DNA from 3 places in the Bacillus sp. YC2 genome. Region 2 is predicted to be linked to each of the others. Evidence: riboswitches for the same ligand, from Rfam matches in the RefSeq annotation. Region 2 holds a riboswitch; each other region holds the start of a gene.

Region 1 (5,024 bases), on a different contig from region 2:
AAGATGAACTGCGCCGGCGTTAACGAGTTTGTAATCTTTATTTTCTTTCATTTCCTGCTCAAGGTAAGGAACATGCTGGAAGTAGTTTGCATCCACTTCTTTATCAGCTAATGCTTTGTTGTACATTTTGTAATCGTTCAGCACTTTGACTTTTAATGTATAGCCTTTTTTCTTCAATAACGGCTCCGCTTCTTTTAAAATTTCAGCATGCGGTGTTTTTGTCGCGGCAACAACAATTTCCTTTTTATTTGAGCCCGCACTCGATCCGCAGGCAGCCAAAACTCCTGCAAAAACAAGCAGCAACGCACTTAACACAATCTTTTTCAATGTAAATCCTCCCTTATCTTTTGTCTATTATATTTGTGATGACATCACCGATAATCTGAATGATAAAGACGATGATGAGAATAAATACCGTTGCCACAAACGTTACATCCGTATTATTTGACTGGTACCCTTCGACATATGCAAGGTTTCCGAGTCCGCCTGAACCGATGGCTCCGGCAATAGCGGTCGAACCGATCAGGGCGATGGCTGTAACGGTGATGCCTGAGATTAACGCAGGCATTGATTCAGGAATCAATACTTTAAAAATGATCGTCGATGTCTTCGCTCCCATTGATCTGGCAGCTTCGATGACACCTTTATCAACTTCCCGGAGCGCGATTTCCGCAAGGCGGGCATAAAACGGCGCAGAGCCGATAATCAAAGCGGGCAAAGCCGCATTCGGACCTAAAATCGATCCGACCAAAAACTTAGTAAAACCGAGGAGCAGAATAATTAAAATAAGAAACGGAATAGACCGGAATACGTTAACCACTGCCGCAATCACACTGTTAATCGCTTTATTCTGCCATAAGCTTCCCTTGCCTGTTAAAAAGAGCAGAAGGCCGAGGACAGCCCCGATGACGAAAGAAAAGAGTAAAGCGATAATCGTCATATAGAGGGTTTCATAAGTTGCGGTCCACAGTTCACTTACATCAACGTTCGGAAACCATTTTTCAAACATTTGTGATCACCTCTGCTTCTACCTGTTTGTCTTTAATGAACCGGATCACATTTTCTACTTCTTTTTCCTGTCCGTCAATGTGGATGAATAAAGAACCGTACGCCCCGTCCTTCGTCTGTGAAATCTTACCTTGCAGAATGTTGACATCCACATCGAAGTTTCTGATCATCTCAGTGATGAGAGGCTGTTCTGCAGCCTGCCCGACAAACGAAAGCTGAATCGTTTTTCCTGTCGCCGTTTCCTGAAGCAGATGCTGAATGGTTTCTTTCGTTTCCTCAGGCTCGGTGACCTGCTGAACGAAACGCTTTGTCATCTGTTCACGCGGATTTCTGAAGACTTGAAGCACTTCGCCTTCTTCGACGACTTTTCCGTTTTCCATGACGGCGACTCTGTTGCAGATTTTACGGATGACGTGCATTTCATGGGTAATAAGCACAATCGTCAAACCGAGTCTTTCATTTATATCGGATAAAAGATCTAAAATTGAATCTGTCGTCTGCGGGTCAAGCGCTGACGTCGCTTCGTCACAAAGAAGGACCTTCGGATTATTGGCGAGCGCTCTCGCGATTCCGACACGCTGCTTTTGACCGCCGCTCAGCTGGGAAGGATACGATTTTTCCTTTCCTTCTAATCCGACCAGTTTAATCAGTTCATCAGCACGGCGAATCCGTTCTCTTTTTTTCACGCCGGCAATTTCCAGCGGAAACATAATATTATCCCGAACGGTGCGCGACCAAAGAAGATTAAAGTGCTGAAAAATCATGCTGATTTCCTGGCGCGCTTTTCTTAAACCGCGGCTGCTTACTTTATTTAATTCCGTCCCCGCGACTTCCACGGTTCCTGAAGTCGGTTTTTCAAGACCGTTCAGAAGACGGATTAAGGAACTTTTACCAGCTCCGCTATATCCTATAATTCCAAAAATTTCGCCCTTTTTGATATCGAGGTTGACATCTTGGACAGCATTGACATCCCCATGTTTCGCTTTGTAAATTTTTGAAACATTTTGAAGATGGATCAAAGCAATCACCTGCCTTACACTATTCTAAGAAATCTTCCGGAATTCTCCGCAAAAGAAAAGCCTTTCTGCACAATTGAGCAGAAAGGCTTATTGAAAAAGGCCTTTCTCTCATCTTCCAAAGCAGATCGCTTCGAGTGAATTGGCACCATTTCAACATAGTTGACGGTTGCCGGGCTTCATAGGGCACTTCCCTCCACCTCTCTTGATAAGAGAAAACATATCGTCTTTTCGTCCGGAAATTCTTAATGTAGGATAGCATGGCGAATGATAAAAAGTCAATAAAATAAATAATGGTAGTTATTTTCACATAGTAGATTGGCAGGTTTTAAGGCCTTTTGCTGATTGTTTGAAAAAATCCGTTTGTCAGCCACAGAATGGCTTCCAGTTTCAACAGGGCTCTGAATGATCCTTTTACTTTCAATCTTCCGCTTTGAATGAGCTTTTGCAGGGAAATGTTGCCGTGCAGCAAATGAATGATTTCTGTTTGGTTTCCGTAAAAGGTCAAGTTAGACTCTTCTGCTGAAACAGCGGTTTTTCTCATTTCTCCCTGCCCGTTTATTGAGACCGTTAAAGCTTCTGTTTCACCTTGGAACGTAATCAGCAGCGTTGAGGTATGTAATAGGGGTTTCAAAAACAGATGCTGTCCGTCATTCTCTAAAACTTCTATTTTCTCCACTCGTATAACCTCCCGTTTATTGGCCATACATACAAAGTTCTCTTTTAACGGGGAGAACCCTTTATAAAACGGACGACATTTTCCTATAAAAAATGTCACATAGGAGACGTTTGAGATGTTTTTTGTTTAATCAGCTCGTATAAATAGGAAACGGAGCGGAATGCATATCCTTTCTCAACAAGCTTTCCGTCTTTAAACAGCAAAAAGCACGGGACACTCTCAATCTGATAGGCTTTAGCGAAGACGGGGGAATAATTCACGTTGTTTTTATAGAAGGCGACGCCGGGCAGCATTTCCTCCGCGACAGAAAGCATTTTGGAAGCCAGCTGGCACGTGCCGCAAAATGGGGTGTACAAGTACAGGAGATACACATCATCTTCAATTGATTCAAGTTCATTTTCTTGGAGTTCTTTCATTTGATTACCACCTCAGGTCTTTCTTTTTAAAAATACGGGGTCCACATTCAGGCCGGCGCCGAGGAGCACCGATGCAAGATGGTGGCTTGGAGACGCCTCAACCTCCTTGTACGTTCTGTCAATGCAGATATGGCGGGCTTCGGGAAGCTCCCGTTTCAGCTGCTTTCTTAATTTTTCTCCCGAATCGTCTGCGTCAACTAAGATATAAACATCTTTGTCAAACAAACGGTCCGCTAAATCCTCCAATTCCGTTTGGCCGATCGTTCCGTTTGTACAGACAATGTCCAGAGGTTCACTGAGCACTTCCCTGACTTTGATTTTATCTGATTTTCCTTCTACGATTAAGACTTTCTCTTCATCGCCGATATTCATTGCGCATCACCTGCCGGTTTTTTTAGCCTCGGATTGAAAAAGAAGGCAGTGAAATTCACCGCCAACTGTTAACACCAGCCGCTTTCATAGTCGCAATCCACGTATTTCGGATCCTTCTCGGATACAACATCGGCTGTTTTATAAAATTTTTGATTTTCAAATGAAAAGCCCGGTTTGAGCTCATATTGGTTCATGCCTGTCATTTGGCCGATGGCTTCATTTTCATGAAACAAAGAAAACTGGCCGTTTTGTAAGCGGCCCGTTACGTGCTCTGTTACATCAACCTTTTGTTTATCAAAAGCCATTTTGGACACCTCCCGTTACAGATAGAGTGTCCAAATGGTTCTTTTGCTATCCGATTAGTCTTCCTGCGTCATTTCTTCGTATTGTTCGGCAGTCATGAGGTTTTCGATTTCTTTTGCATCAGCCGGTTCAACGACGATCATCCACGCTTTTTCGTATGGAGACTCGTTCACGAATTCCGGGCTGTCATCAAGGCCTTCGTTCACTTCCGTCACCGTTCCGTTGATCGGCGCATACAGCTCAGATACCGTTTTTACGGATTCAACGCTGCCGAACGGCTCGTCCGCTTTAATTTCAGCGCCGACTTCAGGAAGCTCGACAAAAACGATATCGCCAAGTTCAGATTGCGCGAAATGCGTAATTCCGATGCGGACTTTTTCGCCTTCAACTTTTACCCATTCGTGTTCTTCTGAATAACGTAAATCTTTCGGTGTGCTCATCTAAATCCCTCCATTTTTTATGCTTATAATAAGAAGATACCATAATTCTTTGTTACTGACATTAAATCCAATATTTTTCGAATTGGTCTTCTTTAAAGCCGACTGTGACTTTTGTGCCGTCTGACGTAATCGGACGCTTAAGAAGCATTCCGTCGGAAGCCAGAAGTTCAAGCTGTTCATCCTCTGACATGTGGTACAGCTTTTCCTTTAAGTTCAGCTCACGATATTTCATTCCGCTCGTGTTGAAAAACTTTTTCAGCTCAAGACCGCTTTTTTCATAAAGGTCTTTGATTTCTTCTTTCGTCGGCGTTTGTTCCGTAATATGTATTTCGTTTATTTCCTTGCCGTGGTCTTCCAGCCATTTTTTCGCATTACGGCACGTTCCGCATTTAGGGTACCAGTAAAAATTTATCGACATCTTCTTCACCCCTTGTAAATGATCGTCGTTATTTTAACACAATCACTGGTAAAAACCTAAAACGTTGCTTCATGAAAAAGCGCTCCGAATTCGGAGCGCTTACAGGAGCTGTGCATTATACTGTATATTTTTCTTCTCTGAAAATGACGGCAGCTGCGTCACGTTTTTTCTGAATGAGATTTTTCGGTGTCAGGCGCGTCAGTTTGCGCAGCACGGAAAGCATCATTCGGAGAGAATCTCCTTCTTCCATGGCGATTAACGACTCTTTTGCGTGCGCTTCAATGTCCTGAAGAGCTTCCTGCGCAAAGATTTCTGTATATAACAGCTTTTGCGCGGCTTTTTCAGCGCCGTCTGCCGCAATCGCTTTTTCCG
Region 2 (5,024 bases):
CTTTTAAGTATTCTAAAAATCCTCCATGGCTTCTGCTGTGTTCGATCGTAATTACATCTGCGTCAAGGTCATTAATCGTATCAACGATATCTTCAAAGTTGCTGTAACACATATGTGTATGGATTTGCGTTTCATTTTTCACAGAAGACGTCGTTAATCTGAATGCTTCTGCAGCCCATGTTAAATATTCATCCCAATCCTGCGTTTTTAACGGAAGCCCTTCCCGAAGCGCAGGTTCATCCACTTGGATAATCTGAATGCCGGCATCCTCAAGCGCTTTTACTTCTTTTCTGAGGGCGAGGCCGATTTGGAAGGCGATTTCTTTTCTGGAAATATCCACACGCGGGAATGACCAGTTTAAAATGGTAACAGGGCCCGTCAGCATGCCTTTCAGATGTTTTTCTGTCAGCGATTGGGCGTAAACCGTATCCTTTACAGTCATCGGTTCGATAAATTCGACATCTCCGAAAATGACCGGCGGACGGACGCAGCGTGAACCGTAAGATTGCACCCAAGCATATTTTGTAAAGGCGAAACCGGCGAGTTTTTCACCGAAATATTCAACCATGTCCGTCCGTTCGAATTCTCCGTGAACGAGTACGTCGAGGCCGATTTCTTCCTGGATGTCAATCCAGCGTTTTGTTTCTGCATTAATAAATGCTTGGTACTGTTCATCAGTCCACTCTTTTTTCCGCCATTTTTGACGTGCGCTGCGCACTTCAGCAGACTGCGGGAAGCTCCCGATCGTCGTCGTCGGCAGAAGGGGAAGGCCGAGCGATTCATTCTGAAGTGCGAGACGCTCTTCAAACGGCACAGGACGGGAAAAATCTCGTTCTGTCAATTGATTAAGCTCATCTTTTTGATCGGAGTTTGCTCCTGTAGCGAAAGTTTTCAAAGCATCCAGAGCGGCTTTGGATTGCTCAATCTGTTCGCTGATCGCGGCTTTTCCGGACAGAAGCCCTTTCTTCAAGACATCAAGTTCAGCTAATTTTTCTTTTGCGTATGACAGTCCGTTCAGCAAATCCTTTTCCAGGTGCTCGTCAGGATGTTTCGCTACCGGGACGTGCAGCAGACTGCTGGAAGGCTGAATCCACAACTCTTCAATATCTGCGTGCTCGAGAATGTCTAAAACCGCATCAAGGCGTTCCTCAGCATCGATCTTCCAAATGTTGCGTCCGTCGATCACACCTGCTGCCAGCACTTTATCTTTCGGGAAGCCGTGCGATTTCAGCTGTTCAAGGTTTCTGCCTTTATCATGCACGAAATCAAGCCCGATGCCTTGTACCGGATAAGAAATCAGTTCTTCGTAAGCATCAACGGAATCAAAATACGTTTGTAAAAGAACATTCAAGCCTGACAGCTCTTTTGTGATTTCTTCATAGAGTTCTTTTGCGGCGCGGACATCCTCAGAAGAAGCTGTCACGAGCGCAGGCTCATCAATTTGAACCCATTTGACGCCTTCTGCTTCAAGCTCTTTCAAAAGCTGGACGTAAAGAGGGACGAGGCGTTTTTGAATGGCTTTCGCTTCTGATTGTTCATAGCCTTTGGCAAGCGTGACAAATGTGAACGGGCCGACGATAACAGGTTTTGTTTCCGCTCCGAATTCTTCTTTGATCCGGCGGTAATCGTCAAGCTGCTTGTTTCTTGTTAAGCGGAATTCCAGGCTTTCGTCATATTCAGGAACGATGTAATGGTAGTTGGTATTAAACCATTTTGTCATTTCACTAGAAACGGCATCTTTTGCGCCGCGGGCAATGGCGAAATATGTATCAACGGGATCGGTAATGCTGCGGAACCTTTTCGGAATCCAGTTAAAGCTGACGGCTGTATCAAGTACGTGGTCATAATGGGTGAAATCAGACACCGGCACAATATCGATATGCTGATCAAGCTGTGTTTTGACCGCGGATAAAAATAATCCGTCAAGTTCCTTAAGGAATGTTTCTTTGTCGGTATTTCCTTTCCAATACGCCTCAAGCGCTTTTTTCCATTCTCTGTTCAAGCCGATTCTCGGAAAGCCCAGATTCGAAGTTTTAATTGTTGTCATTATGTCTCCTCCTTTAGTGAGATGTAACAAAAAAGCCTCTTTCTCATGAGAGAAAGAGGCTTTAACATCAAAAGTCAGCCTCTCTTATCTCTCAGATCACGTCTGATGGAATTAGCACCGTGCCTTAAGAGACAATCGTCTCGGCGCAAAAATCACGCGCCCCATTTCACAATGGTATTACGGTCGGTTGCTGTTGGGGTCAAAAGGCCAATCCCTCGCCCAACTCTCGATAAGAGAAATTATTTTAATTTTTTTGAAAAGTTACATCATTTGTTGGTTATCTTAACAGCTTATGAAGATCGCTGTCAATAGAAAATCTCATATTTTAAAAACTGAATATCTGACAAATGAAGATAACATTATATGAAAAAAATATTATAGAGACAGCAGCTGTGACTGTTCGGCTTTTTCCATCAGCACGTCAGGCGCGTCTAAATAAATAAATCCGTTCCCCGCTAATGTTTTGGCAATATTAAGCGGAAGCGTCCGGCGTACAAGCTGGGCATAAACTTCAGCCTCAGACAGCGTTCGCTGAAAAGCATCTTGTTCAAGCCCTTTAATCAAGGCGAGCGCTCCGCTCACATGCGGGGCTGCCATTGAAGTGCCCGTCAGCTTTCCGTATTTATGATTAGGGAGGGTGGAGAGAATATTTTCTCCTGGAGCGACAAGGTCAATTTCTTTATTTGCGTTTGAAAATTCAGACGATTCTCGAGCTACGGAAACCGATCCGACTGCAATGACTTCGTTGTAAGCAGCGGGATAAGAAAGCTCTTCTGTCCGCTCGTCTCCGTCACCTTCATTTCCTGCTGCGCAGACGACCAGTACGCCGTTTTTCACGGCATTTGTGACGGCTTCTTTCAGCTCCGGCACATCGCTCGGTCCGCCGAGTGACATGGAAATAATATCAGCCTTTTGTTCAACCGCATAATTAATGCCGTTAATAATCCATTCATATTTTCCGCTGCCGTTTTGACCGCCGAGCACCTTGACGATTAACAGGCTTGCCTCTGGCGCAACCCCGGAAATTCCGCCGTTTGCATCATTAGCAGCAATCGTTCCGGAAACATGGGTGCCGTGTCCGTTATAATCGGAAATCGCATCCTCTTTGCCTCCGTCATCATCTGTAAAATTTTTACCGCCGATAATCCGATCTTTTAAATCGGGGTGGTTCGTGTCGCAGCCTGTATCAAGAACCGCGATTTTAATATCTTTGCCTTTAAACCCTTTTGCCCACAATTCTGGCGCCTTAATCACTTTAATACCCTCAGGAAGCTCGTTCACATCCATCATCTGCTCATTCGTGACATACGGGATCAAGCGCATTTCACCATTCATAAAAAAGCCCTCCTTTTTTATGTTTGCAAGTGGATACAAGGGTGTTGCTACTATTTTATGGCAGGGACCGCTGCTTGGAAAGAGTCATTTGAAGCATTTTGACAAATCAGGCGCAAACCATTGCACTAATTATTTTCAAATAAATGGATAGATTAACAGCTTTCACTGTGAATCGGCACCCGCTGACGCTATAATTGGAAATGGGAAAGGAGAAGAGGTATGAAACTAAATGAAGCATTATACGAATATTTTTCAGGACAGGTTGATCAAATTGCAAAAGATTGGATCGACACAATGGAAGAAACAGACCCCAATTCGATCTATTCCTTGACGAATCCGGTTATGACAGAAGAACTGCTTGAGCAGGATAAAGAATTTTACCGGCATATTAATAACATGTATATCAAACCGGAAAAGGAATTTTTGGAAGAGTTCGAACGGTGGGTGATCGAGCTTGCGAAGGACCAGAAGCATTTAGACACACCCGTTCAATATGTGGTCCGTGAATTTATGAGAAACCGGACGCTGTACAAAAGCTATTACGATGCGTTTGCCGATTCTCACGAGTCTTTGTTTGCACGGGGAGAAAGGAAGAAATGGGAGGATTTAATCGTTCAAGTATTTGATTTTACCATTTATACGTTTGTTGATCATGCCGAGCATAATTCGAAAATGCAGCTGAACGCGCAGCGGGAAATGATATTAGAATTAAGCTCGCCGGTCATCACACTCAGCAAACGCACGGCCCTTTTGCCCCTTGTCGGCGATATCGACACTGAGCGGGCTAAATTTATTCTTGAAAACACGTTGAGCACCTGTGCAGACAGGCGTGTCGAGCATTTGTTAATCGACTTGTCGGGCGTGGTGGTCGTGGATACGATGGTGGCGCACCAAATCTTTAAATTGATTGAGGCGCTTAATTTGATCGGAGTCAAATCGACCTTATCCGGAATCAGGCCGGAAATCGCCCAAACGGCCGTTCAGCTCGGTATTAATTTCTCAAATATCACGATTAAGTCAAACTTGGCTCAAGCGCTTAATTATAATCAGTGACAGAAGCGTACATAACAAAAACAGGCTGCCGAATCGTCTCCGGCAGCCTGTTTTTATAAAAAGAATAAAGAGACAGTATAACTTGCGCCAAATAATAAAAGGACGAGCAGGAAAAAGAACCAGTCGCCGCCCCGCACAGTCACGGTCCTGTAAAACGTACGGTTTCGGCTGCCTGTAAAACCTTTTGATTCCATTGCGATGGCTGTGCGTTCTGCTTTCCGGATCGCACCTGCCAAAAGCGGAATGGTATAGCGTGTAAAAGCGGACAGCTTTCCTTTCAGGCCGGATTCAGTCACAGCGCCTCTGATTCTGTGCGCCTGCCTGATGATCCGGATCTCGTCTTTCAGAAGAGGAAGAAACCGAAATCCGGCGATAATGCCGTACGCAAGCTTCGGCGGCAGCTTGCACTGCTGAATGAGACTCAGCATAAACAGAATCGGATCGGTTGTGAAAATAAACATCATCGACAAAGCAGAAAAACATAAAATGCGAAAACCGATCGAAATGCCGAGCGCCGCGTTGTCACTGTTGACGGAAATAGGACCCAGCCGGAACAGCAGGTTGCCGGCAGTTGTCGGGACGTTTCCGA
Region 3 (5,024 bases), on a different contig from region 2:
CGGAATCATTAAAGGACTGGTCGCCAAGCCCATTGTCCGTCAGCATCATGCCGATTTTTTTCGTCGTGCGCCCGGCCGTTTCGTCTGTTTGGCTGTTTGCACATCCGGCTGCTCCGAGTGCGATCAGCAGAACAGCCGCAAATATCACGAGTTTTTTCATTGAAAATCTCCTTTACGGTTTTTTCTATATATCGGTCTGCATGTCAGGATATTTTATTTCAATAAAATATTTATTTTTATCGAAAACAAACATGAGGAGAAAGATAATCAGGGATATTGTGGTTTTAGAGGAAATAAAAAACACCGGTGGTATCCACCGGTGTTTTTGCAGAAAATTTATTGTTTTTCGTACGTCCAGCCGTCCTCCTGATAAACTTTGCCGTTTTTCATCAGATGGCCGAGCGCCCGTTTAAAGGCGGCTTTGCTTAAATTGAACCGCTCGCGGATATCGTCAGGATGGCTTTTGTCTCCGTAAGGCATGGCGCCGTTTCTCGATCTTAAATATGTCAGAATCTCTTCCGCGTCAACGGAAAGAGCGTCCTGCTTTCTCGGGAGAAGCGACATATTGACTGAACCGTCTTCCTTCACCTGAATGACACGTCCCGTCACACGGCTGCCGAGTCTCGGTTCTTCCTTTCTTTCAGAAGGATGAATAAACCCGCGGATTCCTTCATCAGTAATAATGAACGAGCCGGAAGCGATCAGCCTGTACACTGTGCCTGTCAGTTCTTTATTCATCATCTCTTCGTCTGCATCCGAAAATAATTCGCTGATGATGTCCTCCGGCGCCGGTTTGGCAAACATGCGTCCTCGGTTTGTCACCTTCAGCATGCAATACAGCCTGTCGCCTTTTTGCGGCCAGACGGATTCATACGGAGGAAGATGCTCTGTCGCTACGAGCGCGTCTTTTGAGAGGCCGACGTCGACGAATACGCCCATATCCTCCACCTTATCCGTCACTTCCACCCATCCGTAGTCATAAAAGCTGATAAGCGGCTTTTTCATCGTCGCGGCGAGCCTTTCCTGTGGGTCGACGTAAATAAACACCTCCACTTCGTCTTTATCTTCAATGTCCTCTGTGATTTCGCTGTTATGTAAAAGAACCGTATCCTCGCCGTCCGTTAAAAAATACCCGAAATCGGTTTGGTGATCTATACTCAACGTGAGCTGCTGCCCTGGTCTCATGTTATCGTCCTTCCTGCCTTCGCCCATATAGGCTGTTGTTTTTCTCATTTTTTCCAACAAACACAAATTCATGCTTTATGCTGTTGGACATTTCTCCTTATTCTACTATAATCAACACATAAGTGAAATGTTATAGGAGGTTTTCATATGGCAAAAGAAAGTTCTTTTGATATTGTATCCAAAGTTGAATTTCCCGAGGTGCAAAACGCGATTCAAATGACGCTGAAGGAAATCGGCACCCGCTATGACTTTAAAGGGTCTAAAAGTGACGTGACATTAGAAAAAGAAGAACTTGTGCTGATTTCTGATGACGAATTTAAATTAAACCAGCTTAAAGACGTGCTTAGCGGCAAGCTGATTAAACGCGAGGTTCCGACGAAAAACATCGAATACGGCAAAATCGAAAATGCCTCAGGGGGCACGGTGCGCCAGCGCGCGAAGCTTGTGCAGGGCATTGATAAAGACAACGCGAAAAAAATCAATGCCGTGATCAAAAACTCCGGCTTGAAGGTAAAATCACAAATACAGGATGACCAAGTGCGCGTGACCGGAAAAAACAAAGATGATTTGCAGCAGATTATATCAGCTGTCCGCGGGGCAGACCTGCCGATTGATGTTCAATTTATTAATTTTAGATAAATTGTGTGATTCCTATTGATTATTGTCTCTATTTTCGGTAAATTTGGAGAAAGGGATTTTCGGAGTTAACATTTGGAAACCCATGACAATTAAATGAACGTTCTTATCAAGAGAAGCCGAGGGACTGGCCCGACGACGCTTCAGCAACCGGTGTAATGGTTTATTAAAACCATGACCAAGGTGCTAAATCCAGCAAGCTTACAAAACAGCTTGGAAGATAAGAAGAGAGACAAATGATCAAAAAGTCTTCTTCTTAAGAAGACTTTTTTTATTTCTCTTTTTTCCTTGCTGAATGTGAATAAGGGAGGCAAATAATGGGACTATTAGAAGATTTGCAGCATCGGATTTTAATCGGCGACGGAGCGATGGGAACTCTGCTTTATTCCTATGGCATTGACAGGTGCTTTGAGGAGCTGAATGTGTCAAAGCCTGAGGAAATCAAACGGATACATAAGGCTTACGTGGAGGCAGGCGCAGACATTATTCAAACGAACACGTACGGGGCGAATTACATTAAGCTGTCAAGATACGGACTGGAAGATGAGACGAAAAAAATTAACCAGGAGGCGGTCAAAATCGCGCGTGCCTCCTCAGACGGCGCCTATGTGCTGGGAACGATGGGCGGCATCCGCACCTTTAACAAAAACGCCTACAGCCTTGAAGAAATCAAACGCAGCTTTCGGGAGCAGCTGTATCTCTTACTGCACGAAGAGCCGGACGGCCTTCTGTTAGAAACCTATTATGATTTAGAGGAGGCGCGTGAAGTATTAAAGATCGCGAGAAAGGAAACGGAACTCCCGATCATGCTCAATGTATCGATGCACGAGCAAGGTGTGCTTCAGGACGGCACGCCGCTTGGGGAAGCGCTCAGGTCGATTGCTGACATCGGCGCTGATATAACGGGCATTAACTGCCGTCTCGGCCCGTATCACATGATTGAAGCGCTCACCGAAGTGCCGATTTTCCGCGACGCTTATTTATCCGTCTACCCGAACAGCAGTCTTCCGTCTCTTGAAGAAGGCCGGCTTGTTTATGAAACAGACAACACTTATTTCCGTGAGAGCGCCGTTGAATTCCGCAAGCAGGGCGCGCGGATTATCGGCGGCTGCTGCGGTACGACGCCAAACCATATCCGGGCAATGGCGGAAGCGGTCCGCGGGCTTCTTCCCGTCACGGAAAAAGAGGTGAAAATCAGACGGGAAGAAGAGGTAATCACTGTCCGGGATGAACGGGCCGAACCGGGATTAAATGAAATAGCCGCGAAAAAACGTTCGATTATTGTGGAGCTTGACCCGCCAAAGAAATTGAATTTTGACAAATTTCTGCAAGCGGCAGCTGAATTAAAGGAAACCGGAATTGAGGCGCTGACGCTCGCCGACAATTCACTCGCGACGCCCCGGATCAGCAATGCCGCCTGCGGGTCTTTATTAAAGGAGCGGCTTGATATTCGTTCTCTCGTCCATATCACATGCAGAGACCGGAATATCATCGGTCTTCAGTCGCATTTAATGGGGCTTGATACCCTCGGACTGACCGATATTTTAGCCATCACGGGCGACCCCTCAAAAATCGGCGACTTTCCGGGGGCCACCTCTGTTTATGATTTAACGTCTTTTGACTTGATCAGACTGATTAAACAGTTCAACGAAGGCATCTCCTTATCGGGAAAACCGCTCGGTAAAAAAACCAGTTTTTCCGTGGCAGGCGCGTTTAATCCGAATGTCCGCCATCTTGACAAGGCAGTCAAAAGGCTGGAGAAAAAGATCGAGTGCGGCGCCGATTATTTCGTTTCCCAGCCCGTCTACTCAGAGCAGCAGCTCATTGACATTCATAAGGAAACGAAGCATCTTCAAACACCGGTATATATCGGGATAATGCCGTTAACAAGCAGCCGCAACGCGGAGTTCATCCATCATGAAATCCCCGGTATTAAGCTGTCAGACGGCATCCGCGAAAAAATGGCGCTTGCCGGAGAGGATAAACAGAAGCAGAAAACCGAAGGCCTTGCCATTGCCAAGTCCCTCCTTGACACGGCGTGCGAGCTGTTTAACGGAATCTATTTAATCACCCCTTTTCTCCGTTCTGATTTGACGTCCGAGCTTGCCACTTATATTAAGCAAAAGGATGAAAAGCGGACAAATGTCTATTTAAATTGATACGGGTAAAAATGAGGCCGCCTGATGTGACAGGCGGCCTTTTCATGGTACGATTAAGAAAAAGAGACAGATAAAGGAGAATGGCCATGCTTGAAGTAAAATTCATTACCGCAGAAGATACGTACAATATCAGACATAAAATACTGCGCCCTCACCAGACCATTGAGGATTGCAAATATGATCAGGACAACGTGGCAGGCGCTTTTCATCTGGGGGCGTTTTTCGAAGGGACGCTGATCAGCATCGCCTCTTTCTATCCGCAAGAACAAAAAACATTAAAGGAAACACCCGCCTATCAGCTGCGCGGAATGGCGACTCTCCCGGAATACCGCACACAAAAAGCTGGAAGCACATTAATTGCATACGCAGAACGGACACTGACAGATATGGGTGCGGCGCTTGTCTGGTGCAATGCCAGATATCATGTGAAAGGGTATTATGAAAAGCTCGGCTGGAAAAGCATCGGCGAAACCTTTGACATTCCGGGCATCGGGCCGCATCTGATCATGTATAAAAAACTTGCCTGACTTTCCGGCCGAGCAAGCGAAAGCCCTGATAAGAGAATATTTCTTATCAGGGCTTTTAACGCGTTATTCTTTGGCAAACCGGGTGATTTCTTCATTGAGACGGTCTTTTTCTTCATAGAAGATACCGTGCCCGCTTTCTTCAAAAGGAATGAAGCTCGCACTTTGAATCCGCCGCTTCAGCTCCTTCGCAAAATGAACGGAACAGACCTTATCCTTCACGCCGTGCATAATCAGTGTCGGCACTGTAATATCCATCAGCTCCTTGCGTAAATCCTCATCCCGCAAAGCGGCGGCGGAATGAAGGGTGCCGTAGGATGAGGCGCTTAAACCGAGATTCTGGAACCATTCCCTGAACTCCGGCGTTTTGCTTTTCGCAAAGAAAATACGGCTGAAATCCGCGAGCGCTTTCGGCCGGTCTTTTTTAAAATCGGCAATCAAATCATCAACGTCTTTTTTTCGAAAGCCGTACGGATAATCAGGCCGTTTTGTAAATGCCGGGGCTGCCGCCGACATTAAA

Evidence for each region. A riboswitch is a leader RNA that binds a small molecule or an ion and turns the genes downstream of it on or off. The one in region 2 is predicted to bind S-adenosylmethionine.
Region 1: it holds a riboswitch for S-adenosylmethionine, as region 2 does, so the genes downstream of both, metN (methionine ABC transporter ATP-binding protein MetN) here and metE (5-methyltetrahydropteroyltriglutamate--homocysteine S-methyltransferase) in region 2, are expected to answer to the same signal.
Region 3: it holds a riboswitch for S-adenosylmethionine, as region 2 does, so the genes downstream of both, KY305_RS07145 (bifunctional homocysteine S-methyltransferase/methylenetetrahydrofolate reductase) here and metE (5-methyltetrahydropteroyltriglutamate--homocysteine S-methyltransferase) in region 2, are expected to answer to the same signal.

What each region holds. Positions count from the first base shown of each region.
Region 1 is NZ_JAHXDO010000001.1:170,847-175,870, forward strand. Features, by position in the region: gene metQ (methionine ABC transporter substrate-binding lipoprotein MetQ) at 1-327, opposite strand, end outside; gene KY305_RS00850 (methionine ABC transporter permease) at 341-1,009, opposite strand; gene metN (methionine ABC transporter ATP-binding protein MetN) at 1,002-2,027, opposite strand; SAM riboswitch class I at 2,133-2,239, opposite strand; gene KY305_RS00860 (SCP2 sterol-binding domain-containing protein) at 2,353-2,703, opposite strand; gene KY305_RS00865 (thioredoxin family protein) at 2,799-3,119, opposite strand; gene KY305_RS00870 (toprim domain-containing protein) at 3,132-3,491, opposite strand; gene KY305_RS00875 (YusG family protein) at 3,560-3,796, opposite strand; gene gcvH (glycine cleavage system protein GcvH) at 3,851-4,234, opposite strand; gene KY305_RS00885 (arsenate reductase family protein) at 4,296-4,652, opposite strand; gene KY305_RS00890 (acyl-CoA dehydrogenase family protein) at 4,768-5,024, opposite strand, start outside.
Region 2 is NZ_JAHXDO010000008.1:110,436-115,459, forward strand. Features, by position in the region: gene metE (5-methyltetrahydropteroyltriglutamate--homocysteine S-methyltransferase) at 1-2,047, opposite strand, end outside; SAM riboswitch class I at 2,129-2,283, opposite strand; gene KY305_RS14095 (S8 family peptidase) at 2,423-3,382, opposite strand; gene KY305_RS14100 (STAS domain-containing protein) at 3,602-4,435, shown strand; gene KY305_RS14105 (energy-coupling factor transporter transmembrane component T family protein) at 4,489-5,024, opposite strand, start outside.
Region 3 is NZ_JAHXDO010000003.1:82,295-87,318, forward strand. Features, by position in the region: gene KY305_RS07130 (BMP family lipoprotein) at 1-160, opposite strand, end outside; gene KY305_RS07135 (CvfB family protein) at 337-1,233, opposite strand; gene KY305_RS07140 (YajQ family cyclic di-GMP-binding protein) at 1,333-1,824, shown strand; SAM riboswitch class I at 1,925-2,048, shown strand; gene KY305_RS07145 (bifunctional homocysteine S-methyltransferase/methylenetetrahydrofolate reductase) at 2,139-3,980, shown strand; gene KY305_RS07150 (GNAT family N-acetyltransferase) at 4,067-4,507, shown strand; gene KY305_RS07155 (alpha/beta fold hydrolase) at 4,571-5,024, opposite strand, start outside.